One region of the Aeribacillus sp. FSL K6-8394 genome, then DNA from elsewhere that is predicted to be linked to it. Evidence: riboswitches for the same ligand, from Rfam matches in the RefSeq annotation. Region 1 holds a riboswitch; each other region holds the start of a gene.

What was found. A riboswitch is a leader RNA that binds a small molecule or an ion and turns the genes downstream of it on or off. The one in region 1 is predicted to bind S-adenosylmethionine.
Region 2: it holds a riboswitch for S-adenosylmethionine, as region 1 does, so the genes downstream of both, NSR00_RS10180 (2,3-diketo-5-methylthiopentyl-1-phosphate enolase) here and metK (methionine adenosyltransferase) in region 1, are expected to answer to the same signal.
Region 3: it holds a riboswitch for S-adenosylmethionine, as region 1 does, so the genes downstream of both, NSR00_RS00365 (bifunctional homocysteine S-methyltransferase/methylenetetrahydrofolate reductase) here and metK (methionine adenosyltransferase) in region 1, are expected to answer to the same signal.

What each region holds. Positions count from the first base shown of each region.
Region 1 is NZ_JBBPAA010000002.1:860,949-870,704, forward strand. Features, by position in the region: gene NSR00_RS16610 (S-ribosylhomocysteine lyase) at 1-162, shown strand, start outside; gene NSR00_RS16615 (Dps family protein) at 259-702, shown strand; gene NSR00_RS16620 (hypothetical protein) at 797-1,123, shown strand; gene ytkD (RNA deprotection pyrophosphohydrolase) at 1,189-1,662, shown strand; gene NSR00_RS16630 (ABC transporter permease) at 1,824-2,630, opposite strand; gene NSR00_RS16635 (ABC transporter ATP-binding protein) at 2,608-3,387, opposite strand; gene NSR00_RS16640 (ABC transporter substrate-binding protein) at 3,432-4,415, opposite strand; gene NSR00_RS16645 (alpha/beta hydrolase family protein) at 4,538-5,317, shown strand; gene NSR00_RS16650 (DUF2584 domain-containing protein) at 5,382-5,624, shown strand; gene pckA (phosphoenolpyruvate carboxykinase (ATP)) at 5,865-7,454, opposite strand; SAM riboswitch class I at 7,723-7,914, shown strand; gene metK (methionine adenosyltransferase) at 8,120-9,325, shown strand.
Region 2 is NZ_JBBPAA010000001.1:2,133,509-2,143,264, reverse strand. Features, by position in the region: partial or broken gene NSR00_RS10195 (IS3 family transposase) at 1-661, shown strand, start outside; gene NSR00_RS10190 (BREX system ATP-binding domain-containing protein) at 910-1,164, opposite strand; gene NSR00_RS10185 (hypothetical protein) at 1,164-1,748, opposite strand; SAM riboswitch class I at 2,113-2,218, shown strand; gene NSR00_RS10180 (2,3-diketo-5-methylthiopentyl-1-phosphate enolase) at 2,297-3,520, shown strand; gene NSR00_RS10175 (2-hydroxy-3-keto-5-methylthiopentenyl-1-phosphate phosphatase) at 3,517-4,206, shown strand; gene NSR00_RS10170 (methylthioribulose 1-phosphate dehydratase) at 4,203-4,850, shown strand; gene NSR00_RS10165 (1,2-dihydroxy-3-keto-5-methylthiopentene dioxygenase) at 4,873-5,403, shown strand; gene mtnK (S-methyl-5-thioribose kinase) at 6,075-7,352, shown strand; gene mtnA (S-methyl-5-thioribose-1-phosphate isomerase) at 7,312-8,373, shown strand; gene NSR00_RS10150 (carbon-nitrogen family hydrolase) at 8,440-9,222, opposite strand; gene NSR00_RS10145 (pyridoxal phosphate-dependent aminotransferase) at 9,310-9,756, shown strand, end outside.
Region 3 is NZ_JBBPAA010000001.1:83,124-92,879, reverse strand. Features, by position in the region: gene NSR00_RS00405 (metal-sulfur cluster assembly factor) at 209-517, opposite strand; gene NSR00_RS00400 (alpha/beta fold hydrolase) at 584-1,333, opposite strand; gene NSR00_RS00395 (Cof-type HAD-IIB family hydrolase) at 1,463-2,272, shown strand; gene NSR00_RS00390 (competence protein) at 2,405-2,545, shown strand; gene NSR00_RS00385 (DegV family protein) at 2,861-3,739, shown strand; gene NSR00_RS00380 (DUF3941 domain-containing protein) at 3,771-3,902, shown strand; gene NSR00_RS00375 (HPr family phosphocarrier protein) at 4,244-4,522, shown strand; gene NSR00_RS00370 (YajQ family cyclic di-GMP-binding protein) at 4,667-5,158, shown strand; SAM riboswitch class I at 5,260-5,384, shown strand; gene NSR00_RS00365 (bifunctional homocysteine S-methyltransferase/methylenetetrahydrofolate reductase) at 5,490-7,349, shown strand; gene metH (methionine synthase) at 7,342-9,756, shown strand, end outside.

The DNA.
Region 1 (9,756 bases):
TTGGAAGAGACAATGAAAGATGCTGTAGAGCAGACAGAAGTGCCTGCCGCAAACGAACTGCAATGCGGCCAAGCGAAGCTTCATGATTTAGAAGGCGCCAAAAAGCTCATGGAATATTGGCTAAAGCATAGTAAAGAGGATTTGGAAAAAGTGTTCAGCTAACAGCTACACGCAATGATGCAACTTTTTTTATAGTTTTAAGAGTACAAAAAAGGGGTACTGTATAACTAAAAGATTAAATAAAAAGGAGATGGGATTATGTCTAAACAAGATTTATTTCAAATCGTAAATAAACAAATTGCGGATTGGACGGTACTTTATGTAAAATTACATAACTTTCATTGGAATGTAAAAGGAGACCAATTTTTCGTTCTACATGAAAAGTTTGAAGAGCTGTACAATGAAGCTGCAGGTTATATTGACGAATTAGCGGAAAGACTTTTAGCTTTGGGCGCTAAACCTGTTGCTACGATTAGAGAAAGCCTAGAAATCTCCTCTATGAAAGAAGCAGAAGGCGTTGAAACTGCAGAACAAATGGTGCGGGCAGTTGTTGACGACTTTTCCGCCATCATTCAAGATTTGGACAAAGGAATCAAAGTTGCTGAAGAAGTGAATGACGAAGCAACTGGTGACATGCTTCTCGATATGAAAGTGAATCTTGAAAAACATAACTGGATGTTAAAGTCATTCCTTGGAAAATAATTATATCCTTCCTCTTTTGGCTGCGTTAGGCAGCCTTTTTTTATAAATATTTTTCTTTGATAAGGCAATACTTAAAAAGAGGAGGGGGATATAAATGTCCGAAAATCCAAAAAAAACCTATTATATATCAGTAGCTAGCGGTGAGATTTCCCAAAGCAGAGAAGCATCTCCGTGGGATTTTCAAATTTCTGCCAATGATGAAGAAATTACGGAGTTACGGGAGTATTTCGATCAGATTCATTCTACCAGCTGGCAAAATTTCTTCCGGGCGCATGTTCCGTATATACAGTATCATTATGACAAGGAAAATGATGCGATTGATGCTTTAACAAAAAAAGTATATGAATTCATTTATAAGCATGGCGACGAAGAAGCTAGAAAACATATTGCTTCAATGGGTCTTATGCATAATCAAGAATAAGTTATACAATCCTCTTTTCCATATGTTATGATGAAAACAGATAAATGGGAGTAGAGGGATTGATTATGTTTTATTTTAAAGATTTTTACGGCAATGATGTATACCTGTCTTTCCGTCAACACCCTTTTTCTGTTTACCCGAAGCATGTCTGGGTCATCTGCCGATATGAAAACAAATGGCTTTTAACTTTACATGAAGACCGGGGCTACGAGTTTCCAGGAGGAAAAGTCGAGAACGGCGAAAAGCCGGTTGGAGCTGCTGTCCGGGAAGTGAGGGAAGAAACGGGAGGAATTGTCCAAGATATCGTATATATTGGGCAATATAAGGTTATAGGAAAAGAGAAAACGATTGTGAAAAATATTTATTATGCGGAAATTGAGAGGCTCGAAAAACAGAGCACGTATTTTGAAACGTTAGGTCCAGTCCTGCTTGCGGACTTGCCTGAAAAAATTGAGGACGATCATCGCTTTAGCTTTATTATGAAAGATGATGTTCTAAAACGTAGCTTGGACAAAATTTATGCCGATTACATAAAATAGCTTTTAAATTCCTGAAAGTCGGTTTAGAAATTGTTTAAGGGGGTGTCTAGTAAGTCGTTTTTACGGCTTATGGACGCCCCCATGAATGTGTTAGAAACGTTGATATATCGGTGTTTATGATTTTATGTTTTCAATGGTGATTTGACTTTCTTGACAGCCTCTTATTGGCTTTTGATTAATGTTCTTTCAATTAGTTCGACAATTTTGTACATGATCGTTGCAAAGATGGCAATGATAACTAGGCTTAACAGCACAAGGGTAAAATTAAAAACTTGGAACCCGTAAATAATCATATAGCCTAATCCTTTAGCTGAAACGAGAAATTCTCCGACGATCACACCCACCCAAGATAACCCGACATTGACTTTCAAAGTAGAAATAATGGTTGGAAAAGATGACGGCAGGATCGCCTCTCTGAACACGTGCTTTTTGCCTGCTCCAAATGTTTGCAGCACTTTTATATAATTCGGATCCACTTCTTTAAAGGAAGTATAGACTACAATTGTAGTAATAATAACCGAAATGATTGTTCCCATCGCGATAATTGAGGTAAATCCGGGCCCAAGTACAACGATGAAAATCGGCCCAAGAGCTACTTTCGGCATTGCGTTTAAAACCACTAAATACGGATCTAATATTTTAGACAGCCTTGGAAACCACCATAATAGAGCAGCAAGTAATGTCCCGAATAATGTTCCCAAAATAAACCCCAAGACCGTTTCAAAAAGCGTCACGTTCAAATTGGCAAGTAATGTACCGTCCTGCAGTTTTTCAACAAATAAGTGAAAAATTTTTGTCGGCGAACTGAATATGAGCGGGTCTATCCATTTTTGGCTGGATGACACCTCCCATATGAGAAAAAAAGAAATAAAAATTAAGATTTGATAAAAGGTAATCCATTTCTTTTCCTTATTCAATCTTTGCAAATATTGTTTATGGAGGAGATCAATTGTTGTTGTTTGTTTCAAGCTGATCTAACTCCTTCCAGATTAAGTCAAAAAGTGAAGTATACGTTGGATGCTGCCTTGTTTTAAACGGGGATGTATCCCGCAATTCTTTTGGGACAGTAAATATTTTGGCAATTTTGCCAGGCCTTTTGGATAGCAGGACAATCCGATCGCTCATGGCGATTGCTTCCCCAATATCATGCGTGACTAGAATGGCTGTTTTTTTAAAATCCTTTAATGTTTGAAAGACTAAGTCTTCAAGCTTTAATTTCGTTTGATAATCGAGGGCGGAAAAAGGTTCATCCAATAGCAGCATTTTCGGATCTGTAGAAAGAGTGCGGACTAAAGCGGCTCTTTGTCTCATTCCGCCTGATAATTGATTCGGATATAGCTTTTCTACATTTTCGAGACCCATTTGGTGCAGAAGTTGAAATGTCCGCTTTTTCTCATTTTCATTCAGTTTGTTCATTAATTTTAATCCAATTAAAATATTTTCCTCTATCGTTTTCCATGGAAATAAATAATCTTGTTGCAGCATATAACCGACAGACGGTGTTGCGGAAGATATTTGCTTTCCGTTCAAAATAACTTGCCCTTCTGTCGGTTTCATGATACCGGCAATGATGGAAAGCAGCGTTGTTTTGCCGCAGCCGCTAGGACCTAGAAAGGATATAAATTCCCCTTCCTCTACTTCCAAATGGATGTCCTCCAAAGCAGTCGTTGCCGATTTTTTTGTAAAATAAGTATGGCTGACATGATCGATCGTTAAAAATGACAATCTCCTCCCCCCTTGTCGATAAATGTACTTCTTTTGAAACAACATTATTTTGTCACTTCGTTTGCTATGGACGTGTTGACTAATAGTTCATAATCAATTTTCTCCGGCAGTTCTCCTGCTTCTTCCATAATTTTTTGCAAATTGTTCCATTCGTCCTCATCTAACAGCGGAGTTTTTGCATAGGATCCTTGGCTTTTATAACGGTCAATGGAAGATATTAAAATATCGATCGGCGTATCTTTAAATTGCGGCGCTATCGTTTCGGCAATTGTTTCGGCGTCATGTTCTTCCACCCATTTTTGCGCTTTGTAGAGCGCTTTTGTGAATTTTTTCACCGTTTTATCATTTTTCTTAATATAGCTTTCTTTTGCCATAAATGTTGTATAAGGAACTTTGCCCGATTCCTTGCCGAAGGATGCGATAATGTGACCTTTTCCTTCTTTTTCAAAAATACTTGCGGTTGGCTCAAACAGTTGAACATATTCACCTGTACCGGAAGCAAAAGCATTTGCAATATTCGCAAAGTCGATGTTTTGGATAAGGTTTAAATCTTGATGCGGATCGATGTTATGCTTTTTCAGCACAAATTCCCCTACCATTTGCGGCATGCCGCCTTTACGCTGTCCTAAAAAAGTGCTTCCTTTTAAATCTTCCCATTGAAAATCATCCAACTTGTCTCTGGAGACAAGGAAAGTGCCGTCCGTTTCGGTCAGCTGGGCGAAGTTAATGACTGGGTCATTTGCTTCTTGAGCATATACGTAAATGGACGTTTCCGAACCGACAAGACCGATATCAGCGCCGTTTGATAAAATGGCGGTCATTGTTTTATCTCCGCCCCAAGTAGTTTTTAATTCTACGTCCAGCCCTTCTTCTTTGAAAAATTCTTTTTCAATGGCCACGTACAATGGTGCGTAAAAAACAGAATGAGTGACTTCCGCCAGCCGAATTTTTTCCACTCCTCCGCCGCAGGCTGAAAGAGGTATGGTGAAAAGGATCACCAATACGATGGAAGCAAGCTTTTTTTTCATGTGAAATCCTCCCTAATGATGTTCATATTAAAGGAAAAATGTTTAAATATATTTATCTAGGATAAAGTATGAAAAAAAAATATAATGTGTGATTGCCTACCTAAATGGAGGATGAAAAGATGATGAGAAACGGAGAAATAGTTGATAAACAAATTTTTCCATCTCCGAACCCTTCGATTAAGCTTTCCATCGTGACATATATTTCTGAAGGATTAAAAGTGAAAGGTATGTTAGCAGAGCCTGTTCAAGAAGGTGTTTATGATGGCTTTTTATATTTGCGCGGAGGGATTAAAAATGTTGGTATGGTCCGAGCAGGAAGAATTATACAATTTGCATCAAAAGGCTTTATCGTGATGGCTCCCTTTTATCGAGGAAATTTAGGAGGAGAAGGGAATGAAGATTTTGCGGGGAATGATCGTTTTGATGCGGTCAATGCATTCTATTTGTTGATGAAACATCCGCAAGTGAATCCGGATCGCATTCACGTTTTTGGCTTTTCAAGGGGAGGAGTCATGGCCTTGCTTACTGGGATTATATGCTCAAATGTTCGATCTGTTGTAAGCTGGGGCGGGGTGTCTGATATGTTTTTAACTTATGAGGAGAGAAAGGACTTAAGAAGGATGATGAAAAGAGTTATTGGAGGGACACCGAAGAAATATCCTGACCGCTATAAATGGCGGACACCGTTGTATTACCTTGAAAAAATGCAAGCACCCGTTTTAATCATTCATGGGGGAAAAGATGAAAACGTGTCAATTGAACATGCATATCGATTGGAAAGAAGGCTGAAAGAATTGGGAAAGCAAGTGGACAGCTGGTATTTCCAACATTTTAGTCATCATTTTCCGCCTCGGCATAACCGGATGGTTTTAGAACGAATGATAAAATGGATGAAAAACTGACCATTATATTTTTCATATGATACATACTAAAAAATGATCGATCAAATGAAAGGGGATTGGAGAAATGGGCATGCCGCTTGAATTAAATACGATGATTATTACAAAAGGGAAGGAAAAGCGGATAGAGGAAAACGTATTTCAGCTTGTCAAAGATGGCTATCGCCTTTATCCTATGAATATTCCTTTGGAAGTTCGAAAAACGTTGACAAGCGATCCTACAGGAACAGCTGAAATTATTAAATTGGAATGGGCTGATAACAAAACCGTGCTTACTTATAATCTCACTTCATTGTACTCAACCAATTAACCGTCATCATATTTCCGTTCATTTGTTGAACGGATTGTGGAAGAAAAAGGAATTTTCTTAATTTTATCGAGTACGGCTTCCATTTGTCTTATCATAAAAAATCGCGTAACCCCTTTTTCATAAAAGTTCGTTGAAAAAGGGGTTTTCGTCTAAAAATCTGTATATAACGGTTTGTTTGCCAACCCAATATAAAAAAAGGCTATCGGACAAAAAGCCGATAGCCGAAAGTAAGTAATTTTTTTATATGATTGGACCGCCAAGTTCTTCAATTTCCTTCGGAACGTTCGAGAATTTTTTGAAGTTCTCTTTGAATGCTTTTGCTAATTCATACGCTTTTTGTTCATAAGCGTTTTTATCACTCCATGTTTTAATAGGCTGTAAAACTTCATCAGGCACTCCTGGAACATGAGCAGGAATCGCCAGCCCGAAAATAGGGTCTTTTACAGTTTCCACCTCATCGAGTTCGCCTTCCAATGCTGCCTGAACCATGGCTCTTGTATAAGCAAGTTTAATTCGTTTTCCTACTCCGTATTCTCCGCCGGTCCACCCTGTATTGACTAAAAATACTTTCACATCGTGTTCTTCGATTTTTCTTCCGAGCATTTCAGAGTATCTTGTAGCTGGAAGCGGAAGAAATGGTGCGCCAAAGCATGTGGAGAACGTTGTTTTAGGGGAAGTAATACCCCTTTCCGTTCCAGCAAGCTTGCTCGTATAACCGCTTAAGAAATGATACATAGCCTGTTCTTTCGTTAATTTGCTTATTGGCGGCAGAACACCGAACGCATCAGCTGTTAAAAAAATAATAGTGTTAGGGTGACCCGCAATGCTCGGTTTAGCAATATTGTCAATCGCTTCAATTGGATAAGCCGCACGGGTGTTTTCTGTTAATAAGGAGTTGTCATAATCAGGAATTCGTGTCGATTCATCAACCACAACGTTTTCCAAAACGGAACCGAATCGAATCGCGTTATAAATTTGAGGTTCTTTTTCTTCAGACAAGCCGATGCATTTTGCATAACAGCCGCCCTCAATATTAAAAATACCAGATGAAGACCAGCCGTGTTCATCATCACCAATTAATCGGCGTTTTGGATCGGCGGAAAGTGTTGTTTTGCCTGTTCCCGATAAACCGAAAAAGAGCGCGACATCGCCTTCTTGACCGACATTGGCGGAGCAGTGCATTGAAAATATATCTCTTTCTGGAAGCAGGAAGTTCATGACGGAAAAGATAGACTTTTTCATCTCGCCTGCATATTCAGTTCCGCCGATCAGGATTATTCTCTTTTCAAAAGAAATAATGATAAATGCTTCTGAGTTCGTTCCATCCACAGCTGGATCTGCTTTAAAGGAAGGAGCGGAAACAATTGTAAACGGATTTTTATGCTCCTTTAAATCGTCTTGGCTTTTCGGACGGATAAACAGTTGGCGAGCAAATAAATTTTGCCACGCCAATTCATTGACCACTTGAATTGGAAGACGATATTTTTTGTCAGCTCCGGCAAATCCGTTAAAAACATAAATTTCATCTCTATTTTTTAAATATTGTATGACTTTTAAGTACAGTTTTTCAAAAACTTCTGATGAAATTGGCTTGTTGACGGGTCCCCAATCAATTAAATGCTTGACAGAATCTTCTTCAACGATGAATTTATCTTCTGGTGACCGGCCGGTATATTTGCCTGTTGTAACCGAAACTGCACCTGTATTTGTTAAAAAACCTTCTTTCCTAGCTAAAACTTTTTCTACAAGTCGTGCGACTGGTAAATTATGATATGCATTTGGTCCGCTGATCAACGAAGCTAATTCATTTGATACATCTACAATATTCATATACATACCATCCTTTTTTTGCATATTTGAAATGGTTTTATAGAAATAGTATAACACATTCGTGGAAATAGTCCATCCTATTTATCGATTTCTGAAAATAATGTTTTTACTATATATTTTGCCTTCATTTTTGGGCATCATACGAATCATGATTGATCAGCTGATCCTGAAATAATGGATATCAGATGATTTGGAAAATTACAGAGAAGCTTTATTTATTGTTGACAAGTACTTTTTTGCTCCTGTATGATATACATTTGAACGGATACTCTTATCCCGAGTTGGCGGAGGGACAGGCCCTATGAAGCCCAGCAACCGGCTCGTTGAAAGAAGACAGTAGAATATGGCTTTCAAAATCCCGGTATTCTATGGACATACAACATGATGCGAAAGAATTCCATATTCATAGACGAGCAATGGTGCTAACCTGATGCAAGGTTATATCCTTGAACGATAAGAGTGAAAGGCAATGATGTTTATAACAACCTTTCCTCTGGCAGGGAAGGTTTTTTCTATGTATAAGAGAAATCTCGTTTAGCCAAGTTTTTCTTATCGTACGAAATTTTGATATGTTTACAATAGTGGTGAGGGAATGAGTTCCGTGTCAATGACAAGGAGTGTAGCACTCCATAAACATCATTTTAAGTTTGAGGAGGAAGCAGTAAATGACAAAAAAGCGCCGTCTGTTTACATCTGAATCCGTAACGGAAGGGCATCCGGACAAAATTTGCGACCAAATTTCAGATGCGATTTTAGATGCCATTTTAGAAAAAGATCCGAACGCACGTGTAGCTTGCGAAACATCTGTCACCACCGGACTTGTATTAGTCAGTGGAGAAATTACGACAAGCACGTATGTGGATATACCAAAAATTGTGCGAGAAACGGTCAAAGAGATCGGCTATACGAGAGCTAAATACGGTTTTGATGCTGAAACTTGTGCTGTTTTAACATCAATTGATGAGCAATCACCCGATATCGCTGCAGGGGTGGATAAAGCTTTAGAAGCGCGAGAAGGACAAATGACTGATGAAGAAATTGAAGCGATTGGCGCTGGAGATCAAGGGTTAATGTTCGGTTTTGCATGCAATGAAACGAAGGAATTAATGCCTCTCCCGATTTCCATTGCCCATAAGCTTTCACGCCGGCTTACAGAAGTTAGAAAAAGCGAAGAAATTCCTTATTTGCGTCCGGACGGAAAAACGCAAGTTACGGTAGAATATGATGAAAATGAACAGCCGGTTAGAATTGACACAATTGTCATATCGACTCAACACCATCCGGAGGCAACTTTAAAACAAATTAAGCAGGATATTAAAGAAAAAGTAATTGATCCGGTTGTGCCAAAAGAACTGATCGATGAAGAAACAAAATATTTCATCAACCCTACCGGACGTTTCGTTATTGGCGGACCACAAGGAGATGCAGGATTAACGGGACGAAAAATCATTGTCGATACTTACGGAGGCTATGCTCGCCATGGCGGAGGAGCTTTCTCAGGAAAAGATCCGACGAAGGTAGACCGATCTGCAGCTTATGCGGCTCGTTATGTAGCGAAAAATATTGTCGCAGCCGGACTTACAGACAAATGTGAGGTTCAGCTGGCCTATGCAATTGGTGTAGCGAAACCTGTCTCTATTTCTGTTGATACGTTCGGTACTGGCAAAGTAAGCGAAGATGTTTTAGTTGAATTAATTCGCAATAACTTTGATTTGCGCCCAGCTGGCATTATAAAAATGCTTGACTTGCGCCGCCCGATTTACAAACAGACAGCTGCTTACGGTCATTTCGGACGCAACGATCTAGATTTGCCATGGGAACGCACAGATAAAGCGGAAGCTTTGCGCGAACAAGCTCATCAATATTTGTAAAATAAAAAAGGTGTCCAATGCGATGCATGCATTAGACACCTTTTTGCTTGTGCGCCCGGCATGGGTGTAATCTATAGGGTGAAAGTCCCGAGCTGCGAAGGCAGAAGTAGCAGTTAGCTTAACGCAAGGGTGTCCGTGGTGACGCGGAATCTGAAGGAAGCGAGCGGCAAACTTTAAGGTCTCTCGGAACACGAACTTCATATGAGGCTAGGTATCACTGGGTGAGTTTGCAAGACAAAACAAAGCCCTTTCTGCCGAAGGTGATACAGAGTAAATGAAGCAGATGGATGGAAGGAAAGATTACACTCTTACCCGGGGAGGTCTGGCTGGCACGCCAAGTAACCTTGGTAACCTATCTAGTGATAGATAGCTGAACAGTCAGAAGTCAGCAGAGGTCATAGTATTAGTTGGTCTAGAACAACTAAGAAGGA
Region 2 (9,756 bases), on a different contig from region 1:
GGAGAACCGAAGATCCACCATATGCTTGAAAAAGAATGGCTCAAAGTCAGCCTGAAACGGGTTCAGCATTTGATGAAGGCTGCAGGCATTTATTCCATTATCAGAAAAAAGTATCGCCCCCATTCCAATAAGGGCAAGATGGAAGAACACGATAACCTGCTGAACCAGGACTTCTCAACGACAACCATCAACGAGAAATGGGTTACGGATATTACGTACATTCATACTTTGAGAGACGGTTGGTGCTACTTGGCTTCCGTAATGGATTTACATTCCAGAAAGATTGTTAGTTACGCTTTTGACCGTCACATGACGACTGAACTGGCTTTAAAGGCAGTAGAAAACGCTTATCAGGCACAACGTCCAGGTCCGGGATTGATCTTGCATTCTGATTTGGGATCCCAGTATACAAGCGAGAAATTTGTAGAATACATGGAAAAGAAGCAGTTCAAACACTCCTTCAGTAAAAAAAGGTTGCCCATACGATAACGCCTGCATTGAGTCTTTCCATGCAATTCTGAAAAAGGAAGAGATCTATAGAATCAACTATTTGAACTTTCAAGCTGCCAGAAGAGCCTTATTCGAATTTATAGAAGGCTGGTACAATCGGAAACGGATTCATAGCTGCCTGGGCTATATGACGCCACAAGAAACAGTAGACAGTATCAAAGGGCAGCGTAGTGCTCTTCACAATTTTACAAGCATCCGCTTTACATGGAGTGGGGGTGTGGTAGGCTTATTTGCCATGCGAAAGAATTCATTGCCCCTTTCGCCCTTCGCATAACACCACGCCCGCAGAGGCTCCATGTCAAGCGACAAGCGATGTCAATGAGATCAAAATTAAATTTCACTTATTGGTGTCCAAAATACTGACTTAAATCCAGTTTAATTCTTTCTACAGTACTAGGACTAATAATTTAAAAGAGAATGGACATCGTTCCCCTCTTTTGCAGCGTCTAATACGAATATAAATTCACGTAAAAATGTCCTTGGAAGTACAGTGATTTCCTGTTCAAAGGCAACAGTAAATGATTCAACATATTGCTTAATAAATGTATCATCAATAACTGTCTCTGGTATCCATTTGTGTACCATACCGTGGATTTCCCTAACTTTATATGAAACTTCTATTAATTGTTCAGTTGAGAAACGGTTTAATTTCATCAATGGGGTTGAAAGTACACCACTAACCCTTCCATTTTTTGTGAAGATAAAGGTTTAATTCTAGAATATAAAACATCATGTTCTTTAATTGATCGATCCTCGTTTTTAATTAAATCATCCGTTCCAGTAAATAACATATAACATCCTTTCCTTACATACGATTCACTTATTCCTAGCAATTTAGCTAATTTGTAATTCGAGAAATCAGGATTCAACTCAATTGCTTGTCTAAGTTTTTCTAAGTTCTTATCCGTTTTATTGCGCTGTTCTTTTAAATACTCCTCACGGCTTTTTACGCCCATTTCCCGGCGTTTTTGTTTCCTTCTCCGCTTTTCATTCGCATCTATAATCGTGCTTAAATGGCGTTGTTCGTCCTCTGTTATATCTAACCATTCAATTAATTTTTTATTGCTGATATTATATCCAGCGCCAGGATACCCTTTTTCTCTAGCTATTCGGTTTGCTTCTTCGTTATTCCGTGCATAATAGGCCTTTTCAGCGCTTCTGGTGGATCTTCTTAAAGGCTCATTAAACTGTAAATTAAACGTTAGCGTTTGTTTTAAGGCTTCTTCTGGATCATTCAAAAAGCAACATAACCAATAACGGTACAAGAAACAAATTGTCTCACGATAACCAGTAACGTTATAATTGCGTAATTCAACCAGTTTTTCTAAGTCTAGTAATCTAGCATGATGCGATCGGAAGACGTTAAAAAGATGTTGTACCTTCTTTTTTCGTCCTCTTTTTTTAGGCTTTCCTGTTTTGGCTCAACCTCAAGTTCCGGTAAATACCTCAAATTGTAAACTGCACCATTAAATAATTGTAGCATGCCATCAGAAAAATGTAAGCGAATTTGAATCGAATATGATGTAAAAAAGTGTTGACAGAGGGGAAGGATAGTGGCATAATCCAAGTAAACGAATAAGAATTATAAAGTTAATAATAAAACTCTTATCAAGAGCAGGTGGAGGGATGAGCCCAATGAAGCCCGGCAACCGACTCATATGATGAGCACGGTGCTAATTCTCCCAACAGAGATGTTGAAAGATAAGAAGTTGTTTTGACAAAAAACCTCTTCTTATTGAAGAGGTTTTATTTATATAAAAAAATCTGAATGAAGAGGATTGAAAAAATGGGTCACGTAACAGCAGTATACCAAATCATTGCGAAACGAGAAGATTTAGAAAAAAAAGCAGAAGGCATTGCTCTTGGATTAACGGTAGGTTCGTGGACTGACCTTCCTCTTTTAGTGCAAGAGCAGTTAAAAAAGCATAAAGGACAAGTGGTTGAGATAAAAGAAACAGGCGAGGATCCATCCTCCGGCAAAACGATTGCACAGCTTCACATTCGCTTTCCGGGAGAAAACTTTTCTAAAGACATTCCTGCCATCTTAACGACAACTTTTGGAAAATTATCACTAGATGGAGAAATAAAATTACTAGATTTGCAGTTTGACGATGAGATCTTTCGGTATTTTCCAGGTCCTCGATTTGGAATTCAGGGGTTACGAGAAAAACTTGGCGTTTACGACAGACCGTTAGTGATGAGCATCTTTAAAGGTGTAATTGGACGTGATATGGATTACCTTCTTGCCCAATTGCGGGAGCAGGCTCTCGGGGGCGTCGACTTAGTAAAGGATGACGAAATACTTTTTGAAAATTCGCTCACATCATTTGAAACAAGAATAAAGGAAGGCAAAAAAGTTCTTGATAACGTGTATCAAGAAAAAGGGCACCGAACTTTGTATGCGGTCAATTTGACGGGAAAAACATTTGAATTGAAAGATAAGGCAAGAAAAGCAAAAGAATTAGGTGCCCATATTTTGCTATTTAATGTTTTTACATATGGCCTCGATGTGCTGCAAGCATTAAGGGAAGATGATGAAATCGCCCTCCCAATTATGGCTCATCCGGCGTTTAGCGGATCGTTTACTTCATCCGAAAAATATGGGCTCTCTCATTCCTTATTGCTTGGAAAATTGATAAGAATTGCTGGAGCAGATTTTTCGTTGTTCCCTTCACCATATGGCAGCGTTGCATTGGAGCGTGACAAAGTTTTAAAAGTGAAAGAAGAATTGGTGAAGGAATCAGTTTTAAAACCAGTTTTTCCTGTTCCATCTGCTGGCATTCACCCGGGTCTTGTTCCCATTTTAATTCATGATTTTGGAAAAGATTGCGTCATTAATGCAGGAGGCGGTGTTCACGGTCACCCGCAAGGTGCTAAAGGCGGAGGAAAAGCTTTCCGTCAGGCAGTTGACGCTGTTTCCCGGGGTGTTCCCCTTAATGAAGCAGCTGAAGACATAGAATTACAAGAAGCAATTCGGCTCTGGGGATGGAAGGAGGCACCGTCCAATTGAAGCCAGTAATATTTTGTGATTTTGATGGAACGGTGACAAAAAAAGATAACATCGTTAGCATCATGAAGCGTTTCGCTCCAAAAGAGTGGGAGCAATTGAAGGATGGCGTCCTTTCCCAGTCGATTAGTATTCAGGAAGGAGTCGGCAAGATGTTTGCACTTCTTCCATCTTCTTTAAAGGGTGACATCATTCACTATATTTTAGAAACTGCAGAAATAAGGGAAGGATTTCGCGACTTTGTTCATTATGCGAAAAACATGAACATTCCTTTATACATTGTCAGCGGCGGAATCGATTTTTTTATTAAACCGCTGTTGCAGCCTTTTGATTCTATTACCGCACTGTTTTGCAATAAAGCGGATTTTAGCGGAGAAACGATCACCATTCATTGGCCTTATACGTGTGATGAAAAATGTCCCAACCAAAATTGTGGGTGCTGCAAACCGACAATTATTCGGCAAATTGCAAATGCTGACACTCATTCCATCATCATCGGGGATTCCGTCACAGATTTAGAAGCCGCGAAGATTGCAGATACAGTTATTGCACGTGATTATTTATCAAAAAAATGTCAAGAATTTTCTATTCCTTATCAATCTTTCGAAACATTTTACGACTGTATTGACATTTTAGAGAAGACAATAAACAAAACAAATTTCATAGAAGAAAAAGGTGGCGCAAAATGAGTGTCGTTTTAACTCGTGTTCATGAGCTTGCGGAGATTAAAGAGGAGCTTGCTGCGCGGGATTGGTTTATGGGGACAAGCGGCAATTTAGCCATAAAAGTTCAAGATTCCCCGCTTCAGTTTCTTGTGACCGCAAGCGGCAAAGATAAACGAAAAAAAACGAAGGAAGATTTTTTGCTTGTAGATGGAGAAGGAAATCCTGTAGGCGCAACACAGCTGAAGCCTTCGGCAGAAACGCTATTGCATTGCGAAATATATAAAAGAAGCAAAGCCGGCTGCAGCCTGCATGTACATACGGTTGCAAATAATGTCATCTCTGAACTTTATGGTGACGCTGGGAAAATTGTATTTCAAGGACAAGAACTGATAAAAGCGTTTGACCGCTGGGAGGAAGATGCAGAATTACAGATTCCGATTATTTATAATTATGCCCATATTCCTACATTAGCAAGCACTTTGGGCGATTTCGTGAAGGAGGATAAAGGGGCAGTTCTTATTCGCAACCACGGAATTACTGTATGGGGAAAAGATGGCTTTGAAGCAAAGAAAATTTTAGAAGCTTGTGAATTTTTATTTCAGTATCAGCTTGCTCTTATTCAAGCAAAAGCCGGTCTCCTTGCGAGTACAGGAGCTTTAAATAATTAAACATTTTAAGGAGGTATTTTACATGACAACGATTAAAATTCAAGGAACAAACGAAGTTATCAGCAATCAAGAGGAAGTGATTTCATTTTTAAATCAACAAGGTGTTATTTACGAGCAATGGGATATTGCCAAATTACCAGAGCATTTAAAAGAGAAGTATCTTTTAAATGATGAGGAAAAACAAACGATTTTACAATCTTTTGAAAATGAAATTAAAGATATTTCAGCAAGACGTGGCTACAAAGCTTGGGATGTCATTTCTTTAGCAGATCATACGCCAAACCTTGAAGAGCTGCTGAAAAATTTTCAGCGTGAACATCATCATACAGATGATGAAGTGCGCTTTATTGTAAGCGGCCATGGAATTTTTGTTATTCAAGGACAGGACGGGAAATTTTTTGAAGTGCATCTTAATCCGGGAGACCTTATTTCTGTTCCAGAGGGCAGACGCCACTATTTCACATTAGCTGATGACCGAAAAGTTGTTGCGATCCGCATCTTTGTGACAGAAGAAGGCTGGGTGCCAGTTTACGAAAAAGAAGAAGTAAATTAAGTTTACAAAAAATTTATGAAAAAGCGGCTTTAAACATTCACAGCTGCAAGCTTAACATCATCTTTTTCATATGACTGGCTGCTCTTCGGATACACAATTCATCCAGCTCAGTGAACAATGTTCCTGAATGCAAAGAAACTATGAAAATACCACAGCGGCTGCTGGCCCGGTTTTAATAGGTTTACACATTTTTGCGAAGAAGCTTGCAGCTAAAAGAGCACCACAAAAATAGGCTTGTCTTATGTTACAAGAGGATATAGTTTCACTTGAAAACCAAGTAAACACAGATAATTTATCAAGTATTATGGCGGGATGGGGAAAATCAAGAATAAATGATGCAGATTTATATTTTTAGGAAGGGGCTGTCTTCAAAAGACAAAATCCACTGAAAACGAAACATCATAAGCATTGATATATCAACGTTTCTAAAACATTAAAGGGGCGTCTATAAGCCGGAAAATCGACTTATTAGACAGCCCCCTCTATTTAATGGATGCGGCGGCTGCTTTGGATCTAGAAATCTGAATCCATTTGGAGCATTTGCCGGAATCGGCTTTTACAAGCAGGTGACGAAGTGGTCTTGTAATAATGTCATCCCCATATTGTGAATGGATATTATGAAAGACTCTTTTTTCACTTTATGACAAACAAAGATAGAGGAGGGAATTTTTTTGAAGGATTTTACAACATATTTTACGATGACTGAGCAAGATGTCATCGAATATGTACAGAAAAAACTCGATATTTTTGAACAAAACGCAGAATTGGAATGTCGAGAGATTGGCGATGGCAACTTAAATTATGTATTTCGTGTCGTTGATCAAAATAGCGGCCAGTCTGTCATTATTAAACAAGCTGGTCCGGTTGCGCGTATTTCAGACGCCTTTAAAGTTTCACCAGATCGCAATCGGATTGAAAGCGAAGCATTGAAGCTGCAAGGGGAATTAGCGCCTGGATTTGTACCTAAGGTTTATTCGTATGATCCGATTATGAATTGTTGTGTGATGGATGATCTATCTGACCATGAAATTATGAGGACAGCTCTTTTAAAACATAAAAAATTCCCTTTGTTTGCCGACCATATTACAACGTTTCTTGTCAACACCTTATTGCTTACTTCAGATGCCGTTATCGATCATAAAGAGAAGAAAGCATTGGTGCAAAAATTTACAAACCCAGAATTATGTGAAATAACAGAAGATCTCGTGTATACAGAACCTTTTTACGATTGTGAGCAAAATGATGTATTTCCAGAAACGAGAGAATTCATCCGCGAAGAAATTTGGAATGATTCAAAGCTTGCATTGGAAACAGCTAAACTGAAGTTTGATTTTATGACAAAAGCACAGTCCCTCCTCCACGGCGACCTTCATACCGGTTCCATTTTTATAAAGGAAGATTCAACAAAAATAATCGATCCTGAGTTTGCTTTTTATGGACCTGCTGGGTTCGATATTGGGAATGTGATTGCAAACCTTATTTTCGCCTATGTAAATGCAAGCTTTACAATTGAAGATCAAGAAACAAAGGAAGACTACTTGCAATATATTCAACAAACAATCTCAGACGTAATAGAGCTGTTTACAAAAAAATTTTTACATGCTTGGGATGAGAATATAAAAGAAAGAACTGCAAGTGCACCTAGTTTTAAAGAATGGTATTTAAATTCCATCCTTGAGGATGCCTCAGCCGCTGCCGGACTTGAATTATGCAGAAGAATTATTGGGATCGCCCATGTAAAAGACATCACGTCAATTGAAAATAAAGAATCCCGAGCTTTGGCTGAAAAAATTTGTTTAACAGCTGGTAAAACCTTTATTCTTGAACGTGCAAACATTCGTACAGGCGACGACTTTGTGAATGTTTTATTACAAAGTGTCCGCAAATTTATTGAAGGGGAAAAGTTTTATGACAGCAGTAAAAGCCATTCAATCTGTACAACTGGATGATGAAAACAATACGGTGATCATACTCGACCAAACGCTATTGCCGAATGAGAAAGTATTTCTGCATCTTTCTACTCCAGAAGAAATATGGGAGGCCATTTACCATCTGAAGGTTAGAGGAGCGCCTGCGATCGGAATTGCTGCTGCATTCGGTGTTTATTTAGGCACGAAGCAATCAAAAGCGTCGACTTATGAACAGCTTTTGGATGATTTTCAAAAAATCAAACAGTATTTGGCTTCATCGCGGCCGACTGCAGTGAATTTATTTTGGGCTTTAGATCGCATGGAGGATAGACTCAAAGTAGAAAAAGACAAAAGCATCGAGGAAATTAAAAACGCACTGAAGGAAGAAGCAGAACATATCCGTAATGAGGATGAGCAAGTCTGTTATTCGATTGGCGAGCATGCCCTGTCATTATTAAAACCCGGCTGGGGTCTTCTGACCCATTGCAATGCAGGAACAATTGCGACGGCGAGGTATGGGACTGCGTTAGCTCCCATCTACTTAGGCCAAGAAAGAGGCTACCATTTCAAAGTTTTTGCAGATGAAACAAGACCGCTTCTTCAAGGTGCACGTCTAACTGCATGGGAATTGCAGGAAGCTGGTGTGGATGTAACGTTAATTTGTGACAACATGGCATCCATTGTGATGAAGGAGGGAAAAGTACAAGCGGTTTTAGTCGGGTGTGATCGAGTTGCCGCAAACGGAGATACTGCCAATAAAATTGGAACTTCCGGAGTGGCAATCTTAGCAAAATATTATGGAATCCCGTTTTATGTTTGTGCTCCGCTTTCAACAATCGATTTAGATTGTCCGACAGGGGAACATATACCGATCGAAGTGAGAAAAGCAGAGGAGATCACGACAAAATGGTATGAAAAACCGATGGCGCCGGAAAATGTGCAAACATATAATCCGGCATTCGACGTGACCGATCATGAACTCATTACGGCAATTATTACAGAAAAAGGGATTGCCTATCCACCCTTTACCAAAAGTTTAAAACACATGAAAAGCGTTTAATTGCCTTTTCATACAAAAACCCCTTAAAAGGGAATGCTTTCACATTCTTTTAAGGGGTGTAAAATTTTATTCGAAATATAATTCCGGACGTCTGTCTTGAAAAATAGGAATGGTTTTTCTTACACGGTCAATTTCTTGAAGATCCAGTTGGGCGTAAAAAATTCCTGCATCTGTTTGATCATGAACAAGAAGCTCGCCCCAAGGGGCAATGACCATTGAGTGTCCATTAAATTCATTATTTTGATCCGCTCCGACCCGGTTTACTGCTACAACAAACATTTGATTTTCAACTGCCCGTGCTTGGAGAAGCAATTGCCAATGGTCAATTCGCTTTTTCGGCCATTCGGCAGGAATGAACATAATGTTTGCACCTTTTAATGCATGGGTGCGAATCCATTCCGGAAAACGCAAATCATAACAAATAACACCACCGCAAGTGACGCCGTCCAGCTCAAATATATTTACTTTTTGACCGGCACTCATAAATTTATGCTCATCCATCAATTTAAACAGATGGGCTTTGTCGTATTCAGCGGTGATATTTCCGAATCGGTCGACAACGTACATGGTATTAAAAAATTGTCCGTTTTTTTTCGTTGCAACTGAACCACCGACAATATTGACATGATATGTTTTAGCAAGGGATGTCAGCAGCTCAATTGTTTTTTCTCCATTTTTGTCTGCAAGCTCATCAAGCTGATCAAGGGCGTATCCTGTATTCCACATTTCAGGCAAAACAATTGTATCCGCTTGATGGTTTGCTGCTTCTATTATATTTTTTTGAGCGATTTCATAGTTTTGGTCCGGTTCGCCTAAAATGATATTCATTTGTATACAAGCAACTTTCATGATTTTCAGCCCCTAGACATTTTTATATAAAGACTATAGAATTTTTATGATAATTTCAACTATTTTTATAAAAAAAGGTGGATTAGAGTGGAGATTTCAGAACGTTTAAAAAAGCTTCCAACACAATTTTTCTCTGCCCTTGTGAAAAAAGTGAATAACGCTGTAGCTGAAGCAAGAGATATTATTAATTTAGGACAAGGAAATCCTGACCAGCCGACTCCCCCGCATATCGTCAAAGCGCTGCAAACCGCAGCAGAAGACCCGAAAACACATAAATATTCACCATTTTCAGGTCTGATTGAGTTAAAACATGCGGCTAGTGAATATTATAAGAAACAATACGGTGTCGATATAGATCCAGAAAAAGAAGTAGCGATTTTATTCGGTACGAAAACTGGACTTGTTGAATTGCCGATGTGCCTATTAAATGAAGGAGATCTAATGCTATTGCCCGACCCGGGTTATCCAGACTATTTATCAGGCGTTGTTTTAGCCGGGGCTCAATTTAAAACGTTCCCGCTGTTGGCAGAAAAT
Region 3 (9,756 bases), on a different contig from region 1:
AGAGCAGGGAATCCCTTGCAAATTATCCGGATATGCCATGCTGAAGAAAAAATGCAAATTATGTTTCGGGATAAAAACTCCATTATGGTGATGAGATAAACAAAAGAAGCGATAAAGACGAAAATAAAAACATAATGACACTTGCAGTCAAATTGATAAAACATTTGCATAAAAAAGACTGGCCTTTTCCGCCAGTCTGCATAAGTTTTTATTGAATACCCAAGGCAATTTTTGCGTATCTGGACATTCGGTCCTTCGTCCAAGGTGGATTCCAAACGATGTTGACATCGACATCTTTGATTTCTGGAATTCCGTCAAGCGCAGCTTTTACTTGTTGAACAATTGTTCCAGCAAGGGGGCATCCCATTGCCGTCAATGTCATAGTTACTTTGAGGACTCCTTCATCGTTCAGTTCCAAATCATATATTAATCCTAAATTGACAATGTCAATGCCGAGTTCTGGGTCAATAACTTGTTCAAGAGCACCCATTATATTTTCCTTCAGCGCTTCATCCATTTCGATCCACTCCTCTTATATTCGTTAATATCATTATATCGAAGTTTATGTCACATTAAAAATTTTCTACCTCAAATGCCGTACAAACCATTCAACCGTTTCTAGCACCCCTTTTCGAGACACCTTATGCCCTGCATCCTTTTCCGCAATAAATGCCAAATGTTCCGGATTGTCAGCATACAACGGCTTTATCTCTTCATAAAATTGATAAGTAGGAGCGAATGGTACAACTTGATCCTTCATCCCGTGCCAAAACAAAAGGGGGCGGTTGCATAACGCTTCTTTATGTACGGATAAATCATACTCATACAACGCATCAAATTGCTGCTGAATTTCTTCTTCAGACAACGGAAAGGTATAGCCTGCTTTTTGATAGGAGTCCACAAGATATTTGAAAAATTTTTGATAATGTGGGCTGCCCATTAAACTGACAGCAGCTTTGATCCACGGATATTGGGTGAGCGCTCCAAGTGTAGCAACACCGCCCATGGAAGTTCCCGCTACCCCTATATTTTTCCCGTCAATCAATTTTTTTTCAAAAAAATAATTTTTTATTTTTTCGAGCTCTTTAACAGAACTGATAACAATATTCCAAAAATTTAAATTTAAGTCAGCCTCTGAAAGATTCTCATCCCTCTCTCCGTGAAATTTCGCATCAGGCAATACTACTCGTAAACCTTTTTCCGCCAAAAGATAGGCAATGTGCAAATTATGCTCTTTTGCGCTCGTAAATCCATGGATAAACACAACAAGCGGCAGCTCATCTTTTATAAAATCTTCTTTGCATACATGCAGTACAGGGATATTGTCCGCCATCGTATGTTCAACAATGACCTTCAATTAGGATGCTCCTTTCATTATTTTTTTGCTAAAATTAGTTTAACATGTGGACAAAAAAGATGGAAAAAAGATACACTAAATAAAAACAAAAAATGAGGAGAGATTATGGCCAAAAAACATTTAATCGCATTGGATTTAGACGGCACATTGCTGAAAGATGACAAAACGATTTCTCCTTTTACAAAAAATGTTTTGCAAAAAGCACAAGAAGAAGGGCATATCATATGCATTTCAACAGGAAGGCCGTTCCGCTCGAGCAAAATGTATTACGAAGAATTAAATTTAAAAACCCCGATTGTCAATTTTAACGGAGCCTTTGTCCATCATCCGCTGGATGAATCCTGGGGATTTCATCATACAACCCTTGATGTATCTGTTGTAAAAGAGATTGTAGAAATCGCCGAACAGCATCAAGTCCATAACATTTTAGCAGAAGTGCTTGATCATGTTTATTTTCATTACCATAATGAACAATGGTTGGATATTTTCAGTATAGGAAATCCGAAAATTGAAATCGGCAACTTAAAAGCTGTTTTAAATCGCAATGTCACAAGCATGTTAATCCATTCAGACGAAGAAAATGTCAAGCGGATTCGCCATTATTTAAATGAAGTTCATGCGGAAGTTGTAGACCACAGAAGCTGGGCTCACCCGTGGCATGTTATTGAAATTATCCGAGCAGGCATTAATAAAGCAGTCGGATTGCAAAAAATCGCCGAATTTTACAATATCCCTCGAGAGCAAATTATCGCTTTTGGCGACGAAGACAATGATTTGGAAATGATCGAATATGCGGGATTAGGCGTTGCAATGGGAAACGGAATTGAGCCGCTCAAAGAGATTGCTGATGAAATTACGCTGACAAATGAAGAAGACGGAGTTGCAAAATTTTTAAAGGAATTGCTGTCCCTTTAATCTTTGCAAAAGTCCAAAAGTTCGATTATCTTTTTACACCTCACAACAATTGACAAGGATTTAGATGTTTAAAAAGGGATACCCTATCATTGACGAACTCATTTCGTCAATGATCAAAAGGGGGATTCAAACTTGGGCAAACGGAATAAATCGAAACGATTCATTGAGCAAGGGAAAGGTGCCGTCAAAAAACATGATGAAAAGTTTCCATACCGTATGACGTTTGCCGAATCAGAAGCAAGAGCCAATAACGAAGCAAGCTTCGAAGGATAATGCCCTTCCGTTCATTTTCGAATCCTTTTAAGGGCAGTTTTTATAATGAACAGATCGAATTTGAACAGACCAATCTTTGTACAGCATCTGCATCGAGAAAAAATCGAGCAGGCATAACACCATCCAGAATGCCGATTGTACGGCACATTTTGAACAAGGAATAAATATGAAATGGACGAAACGAGCTCCTCTTGTTTCGTCCATTTTTTCTTTTTTTGTCCTTCTTTTTTAAATTTTCAGTTTGCACAAATTGTATTGTTTTCTATTTGTGATCAAGATAGACTATATGTAAATGAAAAAAAGTAGGTGTGATTAATGAATATTCACATTATCGCTGATAGTGCTTGTGATCTGCCTGTCTCTTTTTTAAACGATCAAGGCGTTTCTTTCATCCCTCTTCGTGTCCACCTTGGCGAGAAGGACTATGAGGATCAATTGACAATCAAACCAAAAGAAGTTTACGACTATATGAGAGCTGGAAACGTTGCTAAAACATCACAAGCATCACCGGAAACAATCACCAATCAATTTGAAAAGCTGGCGAAAGACAATCAGCCGGCGCTGTATATTGCCTTTTCTTCCGAATTGTCCGGTACATATCAAACTGCCGTTATGGTTCAGCAGCAATTGCTTGAAAAATATCCGAATTGGAAACTGCAAATTATCGATTCGAAATGTGCTTCACTTGGGTATGGACTTGCTGTCCGCTACACCATTCAATTAGCAAAACAAGGACTTGATTTAGAACAAATGGCAAATGCAGTAAAAGAGTATTGCAGTCATATGGAGCACATTTTTACAGTTGATCGCCTGGAATATTTGGCTCGCGGCGGGAGAATCAGCAAAACATCTGCGTTTGTTGGCGGACTGCTTAATATCAAGCCGCTTTTGCATGTCGAAGAAGGAAAGCTGATCCCGCTGGAAAAAATCCGCGGGAAAAAGAAGCTTTACCGGAGAATTCTTGAGCTGATGGAAGAGCGTGGAGACGGATTGAGTGAACAGACAATCGCCATCAGCCATGGTGATGATGAAGAAGCAGCTCTCGAATTAAAACAATTAATTGAAGAAACGTTTCATCCAAAAGAAATTATCATCCATACGATCGGTGCTGTCATTGGTGCACACTCTGGCCCCGGCACCCTTGCTGTATTTTTTCTAAATAAACATATTCAAGAAGCTTCATGGAAATCATAAGTATATAACAGTATGGAAAGGAGCTTCCTGAATGTCCAAAACAAGCGATAATGATAAAAAAGCTGTAGACAACAATGCAAAACGACACGAAAAAAATCTATTGAAGGAAAAAAATCGAGAGCTTGGAAAACGGCAATACTCAAAGAAAACGGATCATTTATAATGCCCGCCTGTCGGGCTTTTTCTTTTTTTGAAATATCTCTAAAGGCGAGTCTTCCACCTATTCTATCCGGACGTTCTGAAAGAAAAAGACGCTTTCTTATCTTACAGTATGCATCTTTTCTCTAGCTTTTGTTTTCATTTTTGTCTAATAAAACATGGGCGGGGCAATAACTTTCAATTTGATTAGACCATTCATTTCATTAAAAAACAGAGAAATCCAGAACGTTTCCATATTCGAAAGCGGAGGTCATTTTTTATATGTAAGAGGAAATGACAAACATGTGGGAATCTATCCTTTATTAATGTAAGATATTGTAAAATAAGTATACAAGAGGTGGCACAATGAAGAAACATGAAATTTCCGTGTATCTTACAAAAGAGATGGAGCCGGAATATGTCATTTCCCTTGTCCATGAAGCGATTAAATTTAACAGCTACATTTTATTCCAAACAAAAAAGCTCCAATTAAATGCGAAAAGCGTTTTAAGCATGCTCGGTTTTTCCGCCTTTTTAGAAGGTCATGTAGTCATCAGCGCTGAAGGAGAAGATTCGCTCGAAGCAGTAAAAAACTTACAAGACTTTCTTTCCCCTAAATGTTCTAAAGCGACATCTTTAGCTTAATTGCATTTAAGCAGATATTAATTTCCTTGCCGTTGCTTTACGTAACGGTTTTTTCATTTAATTTGCGAGGAACCCCTAAAAGAGTTGTTCAACTGAACGACATTCACTATAATGAATGTAAATAACGTTATTGGAGGTAAAAAGTTGGCTAAGGAGAATTCATTTGACATCGTCTCAAAAGTGGATATTGCCGAAGTGAACAATTCCATTCAAATGGCGAAAAAAGAAATTGTAAACAGATATGATTTCAAAGGATCTAAAAGCGATATATCCCTAGAAAAAGATGAGCTTGTGCTAATCTCTGACGATGAATATAAGCTGAATCAACTAAAAGATGTATTAGTAAGCAAAATGATTAAACGCGGTGTCGCAACCAAGAATATTCAGTACGGGAAAATCGAAAAGGCTTCAGGAGGCACTGTCAGACAAAGAGCCAAACTTGTCAACGGAATTGACAAAGAAAACGGGAAAAAGATCAATGCGCTGATCAAAAATACCGGGCTAAAAGTAAAAAGCCAAATTCAAGACGACCAAGTCCGGGTAAGCGGCAAAAGCAAGGACGATTTGCAAAAAGTGATTGCAGCTGTGAAAAGCGCCGACTTGCCAATCGACGTACAATTTATTAATTTTCGCTAGCTTTGCCCTGTTCACAAAATTGAAATTTTATATTGATTATTTCGATAAAATTCGTTAAATTAGGATTAATCCGTTGTTTTAAAATTTCATACGGTAAAGCGTTCTTATCAAGAGAAGCGGAGGGACTGGCCCGATGAACCTTCAGCAACCGGATTACCCAGTAGAAAACATTGGGTACCAAGGTGCTAAATCCAGCGATGCGCAAAGTGCGCTCGAAAGATAAGAAGAAGGGGAAATTGCTCAAAAAGTCTTCTTCTTAGAAGGCTTTTCTTTTTTATATAGGTGTTCGCCTCCTTGCAGGCGCCTATTTCATTTGATTGGAGGACTTTTTATGGGGCTTTTACAAGATTTACAGAATCATATATTAATTGCCGACGGAGCAATGGGGACTCTACTATACTCATTCGGAATAGACAAATGCTTTGATGAGCTAAACGTTTCAAAACCGGAAGAAATAGAACGGATTCATTCAGCCTATTTAGACGCAGGCGCAACTGTTATTCAAACAAATACATACGGCGCCAATCGCATAAAGCTTGCCAGATATGGGCTGGAAGATGATATAAAGATCATCAACCAAAAAGGGGTTGAACTTGCAAAGAGGGCGTTACAAAAAGCGGAAAACAAAGGGTATGTCATCGGAACAATCGGCGGCATCCGTTCGTTTCAAAAAAGCGCCTTCACGCTATCTGACATTGCCGAAAATTTTCGTGAGCAGCTTCATGTCCTTTTATCCGAAAACGTAGATGGCATTATTTTAGAAACCTATTACGACTTGGAAGAACTGAAAACCGTTTTGCAAATAGCTAGAAAAGAAACGGATTTGCCCATTATCACAAATGTTTCTTTGCACGAACAAGGCGTCTTTCAAAATGGAACAAGATTGGCAGACGGTTTGAAAATGCTTGAAGAACTTGGTGCAGATATTGTCGGCCTCAATTGCCGTTTAGGCCCTTATCATATGCTGCAATCTCTGGAAGAAGTGCCGCTGTTTGAACATGCCTTTTTATCCGCTTTTCCAAACGGCAGCCTGCCAAGGTATGAAAACGGAAGATTAGTTTATGAATCAGATGAACACTATTTTTATGAAGCGGCTCTTCAATTCCGAAAACAAGGTGTCCGGCTTCTCGGCGGATGCTGCGGAACCGCGCCGAAACATATTCGGGCAATGGCTGAAGCTGTATCAAACCTCCCTCCTGTCACAGAGAAAGAAGTAAAAGAACGAAATGTTCCAATTCATGTTTTACCTATGAAAGAAAGTCAAGAAACTCCTCTCCCAGATATTGCAAAAAACAGACGCTCAGTGATTGTAGAATTGGACCCGCCGAAAACGCTCGGCTTGGAAAAATTTTTAACAGGAGCAAAAGCGTTGAAAAAAGCGAGGATTGATGCAATTACGCTTGCGGATAATTCCCTTGCTACACCAAGAATCAGCAATGTTGCTTGCGCAAATATTGTGAAAAGCCGTTTCCAGCTTCGCCCGCTCGTTCATTTAACATGTCGTGACAGAAATTTAATCGGCATTCAATCCCATTTAATGGGGCTGCATACGCTTGGCCTGCACGATATTTTAGCGGTCACCGGCGACCCGTCCAAAATCGGTGATTTTCCGGGTGCAACCTCTGTCTATGATTTATCATCGTTTGATTTAATCAGCTTAATTAAGCAATTTAATGAAGGTTTGTCATACTCCGGAAAATCACTTGGTCAAAAAACAAACTTTACTGTAGCCGCCGCCTTCAATCCGAACGTAAGACATCTTGATCGCGCAGTTCAGAGACTTGAGAAAAAAATCAGCTGTGGAGCCGATTATTTTATTACGCAGCCGCTCTACTCGGAGAAGCTGATCGAAGAAGTATATGAAGCAACAAAACATCTGAATGTTCCGATATATCTCGGGATTATGCCGTTAATAAGCAGCCGCAATGCTGAATTTATTCATAACGAAGTGCCAGGCATTAAATTGTCTGATTCGATTCGCGAACAGATGCAAAAAGCAGGCAATGATAAAGAAAAGGGAAAACGAGAAGGACTTGCCATTGCAAAATCGCTTATTGACGCAGCATTTGACCTGTTTAACGGCATTTACTTAATCACTCCGTTTTTGCATTATGAGATGACAGTCGAGCTGACGGAATACATTCATGAAAAAGAAAAGGCAAAACGAGAAAGGAAGATTTCCCATGTATAACATAAAGGAACAGCTGGAGAAAAAAATTTTAATACTAGACGGAGCCATGGGAACAATGATTCAAGCTGCAGAATTATCTGCGAAAGATTTTGGCGGTGAAGAATATGAAGGATGCAACGAATATTTAAACATCACTTCCCCTGAAACGATTGTCCGTATTCATGAAGCGTACCTTGAAGCAGGCGCTGATATTATCGAAACAAATACGTTTGGCGGTACAAGCATCGTCCTCGAGGAATATAACTTGGGGCACCTTGCTTTTGAAATAAATAAAAAAGCAGCTGAGATTGCAAAGCGCGCTGCAGAAAAATATTCAACATCGGATTGGCCTCGTTTTGTGGCAGGATCAATGGGGCCAACGACTAAAACGCTCTCCGTTACAGGCGGCGTCACATTCCAACAATTGGCAGAAGCTTATCAAGTTCAAGCGGAAGGACTGTTAGTGGGGGGCGTTGATGTACTTCTCCTTGAGACAAGCCAAGATATGCTCAATGTAAAAGCAGGTTACTTAGGAATTCAACGAGCTTTTCAAAAGCTCAAGAAAGAAGTGCCGATCATTCTGTCCGGAACGATAGAACCGATGGGAACAACTCTCGCCGGTCAAGATATTGAAGCGTTTTACATTTCAGCTGAACATATGAATCCAATTGCCGTCGGCTTAAACTGTGCGACAGGTCCTGAATTCATGACCGATCACATCCGCACTTTGTCTGAAATCGCCAATACCGCTGTCAGCTGTTATCCGAATGCCGGACTGCCTGATGAAGAAGGTCGCTACCATGAATCACCGGAATCTTTAGCAAAAAAAATCAGAGGGTTTGCAGAAAGAGGCTGGCTTAATATGGTCGGCGGCTGCTGCGGAACAACTCCCGAACATATTCGCGCAATAAGGGAGGCAATGGAAGGCTTAAAACCGCGAAAAATCGTCAAAAAGCAAAATCAACATACGGTATCAGGCATCGAGCCCCTTCGCTATGATGAATCAATGCGCCCGCTGTTTGTCGGTGAACGCACAAACGTCATCGGTTCGCGTAAATTCAAGCGTCTCATTGCTGAAGGAAAATTTGAAGAAGCAGCGGAAATCGCCCGCGCTCAAGTGAAAAACGGCGCCCACGTCATCGATGTCTGTCTCGCAGATCCGGACCGAAACGAGCTTGAAGATATGGAAAACTTCATCCGCGAGGTTGTAAAAAAAGTAAAAGCGCCGCTTGTCATTGACTCAACCGACGCCAATGTCATCAGAAAAGCGCTCGAATACTCACAAGGGAAAGCGATCATCAACTCGATCAATTTAGAGGACGGCTTAGAACGGTTTGAAGAAGTTCTCCCGCTTGTGAAACAATTCGGTGCAGCTGTTGTCGTCGGAACAATCGATGAAGACGGAATGGCTCTGACTGCGGAGCGAAAGCTGGAGATTGCCAAGCGGTCTTATGACATTTTAGTCAATCAACACGGTATAAGTCCAAGCGACATTATTTTTGACCCGCTCGTCTTCCCTGTCGGCACAGGTGATGAGCAATATATCGGATCTGCCCAAGAAACGATCGAAGGGATCCGTTTAATTAAAGAACATCTTCCCGGCTGTTTAACTATTCTCGGGATCAGCAATGTTTCTTTCGGGCTTCCGCCGGTCGGCAGAGAAATATTAAACGCCGTTTTTTTATACCATTGCACACAGGCAGGGCTCGATTATGCGATCGTCAATACGGAAAAATTAGAGCGGTACGCTTCGATCCCTGAGGAAGAGCGGAAGTTGGCAGAAAACTTATTATTTGAAACAAATGATCAGACGCTCGCACAATTTACGAACTTTTACCGCGACAAAAAGAAAGAGGAAAAAAAGCCGAAAACGGAATTAACCTTGGAGGAACGGCTCGCACAATACGTTGTGGAAGGAACAAAGCAAGGATTAATCGAAGACTTGCAGCTGGCACTAGAAAAATATGATGATCCTCTCGATATCATCAACGGGCCGTTAATGAAAGGAATGGAAATTGTCGGCGAACTGTTTAACGACAACCAGCTGATTGTTGCTGAAGTGCTTCAAAGTGCGGAAGTGATGAAAGCATCTGTCGCCTTTTTAGAACCGTATATGGAAAAAAAAGATGACAGCGGCAAAGGAAAAGTCATTTTAGCTACAGTCAAGGGCGACGTCCATGACATCGGCAAAAATTTAGTTGACATTATTCTTTCCAACAACGGCTACCGCGTCGTTGATTTAGGCATTAAAGTTGCGCCGCAGCAGCTGATTGAAGCGGTCAATAATGAAAAGCCTGATATTATCGGCCTTTCCGGACTGCTCGTCAAATCAGCCCAGCAAATGGTGTTAACAGCACAAGACTTAAAAACAGCCAACATTTCGATTCCGATTTTAGTCGGCGGTGCTGCATTATCACGCAAATTTACC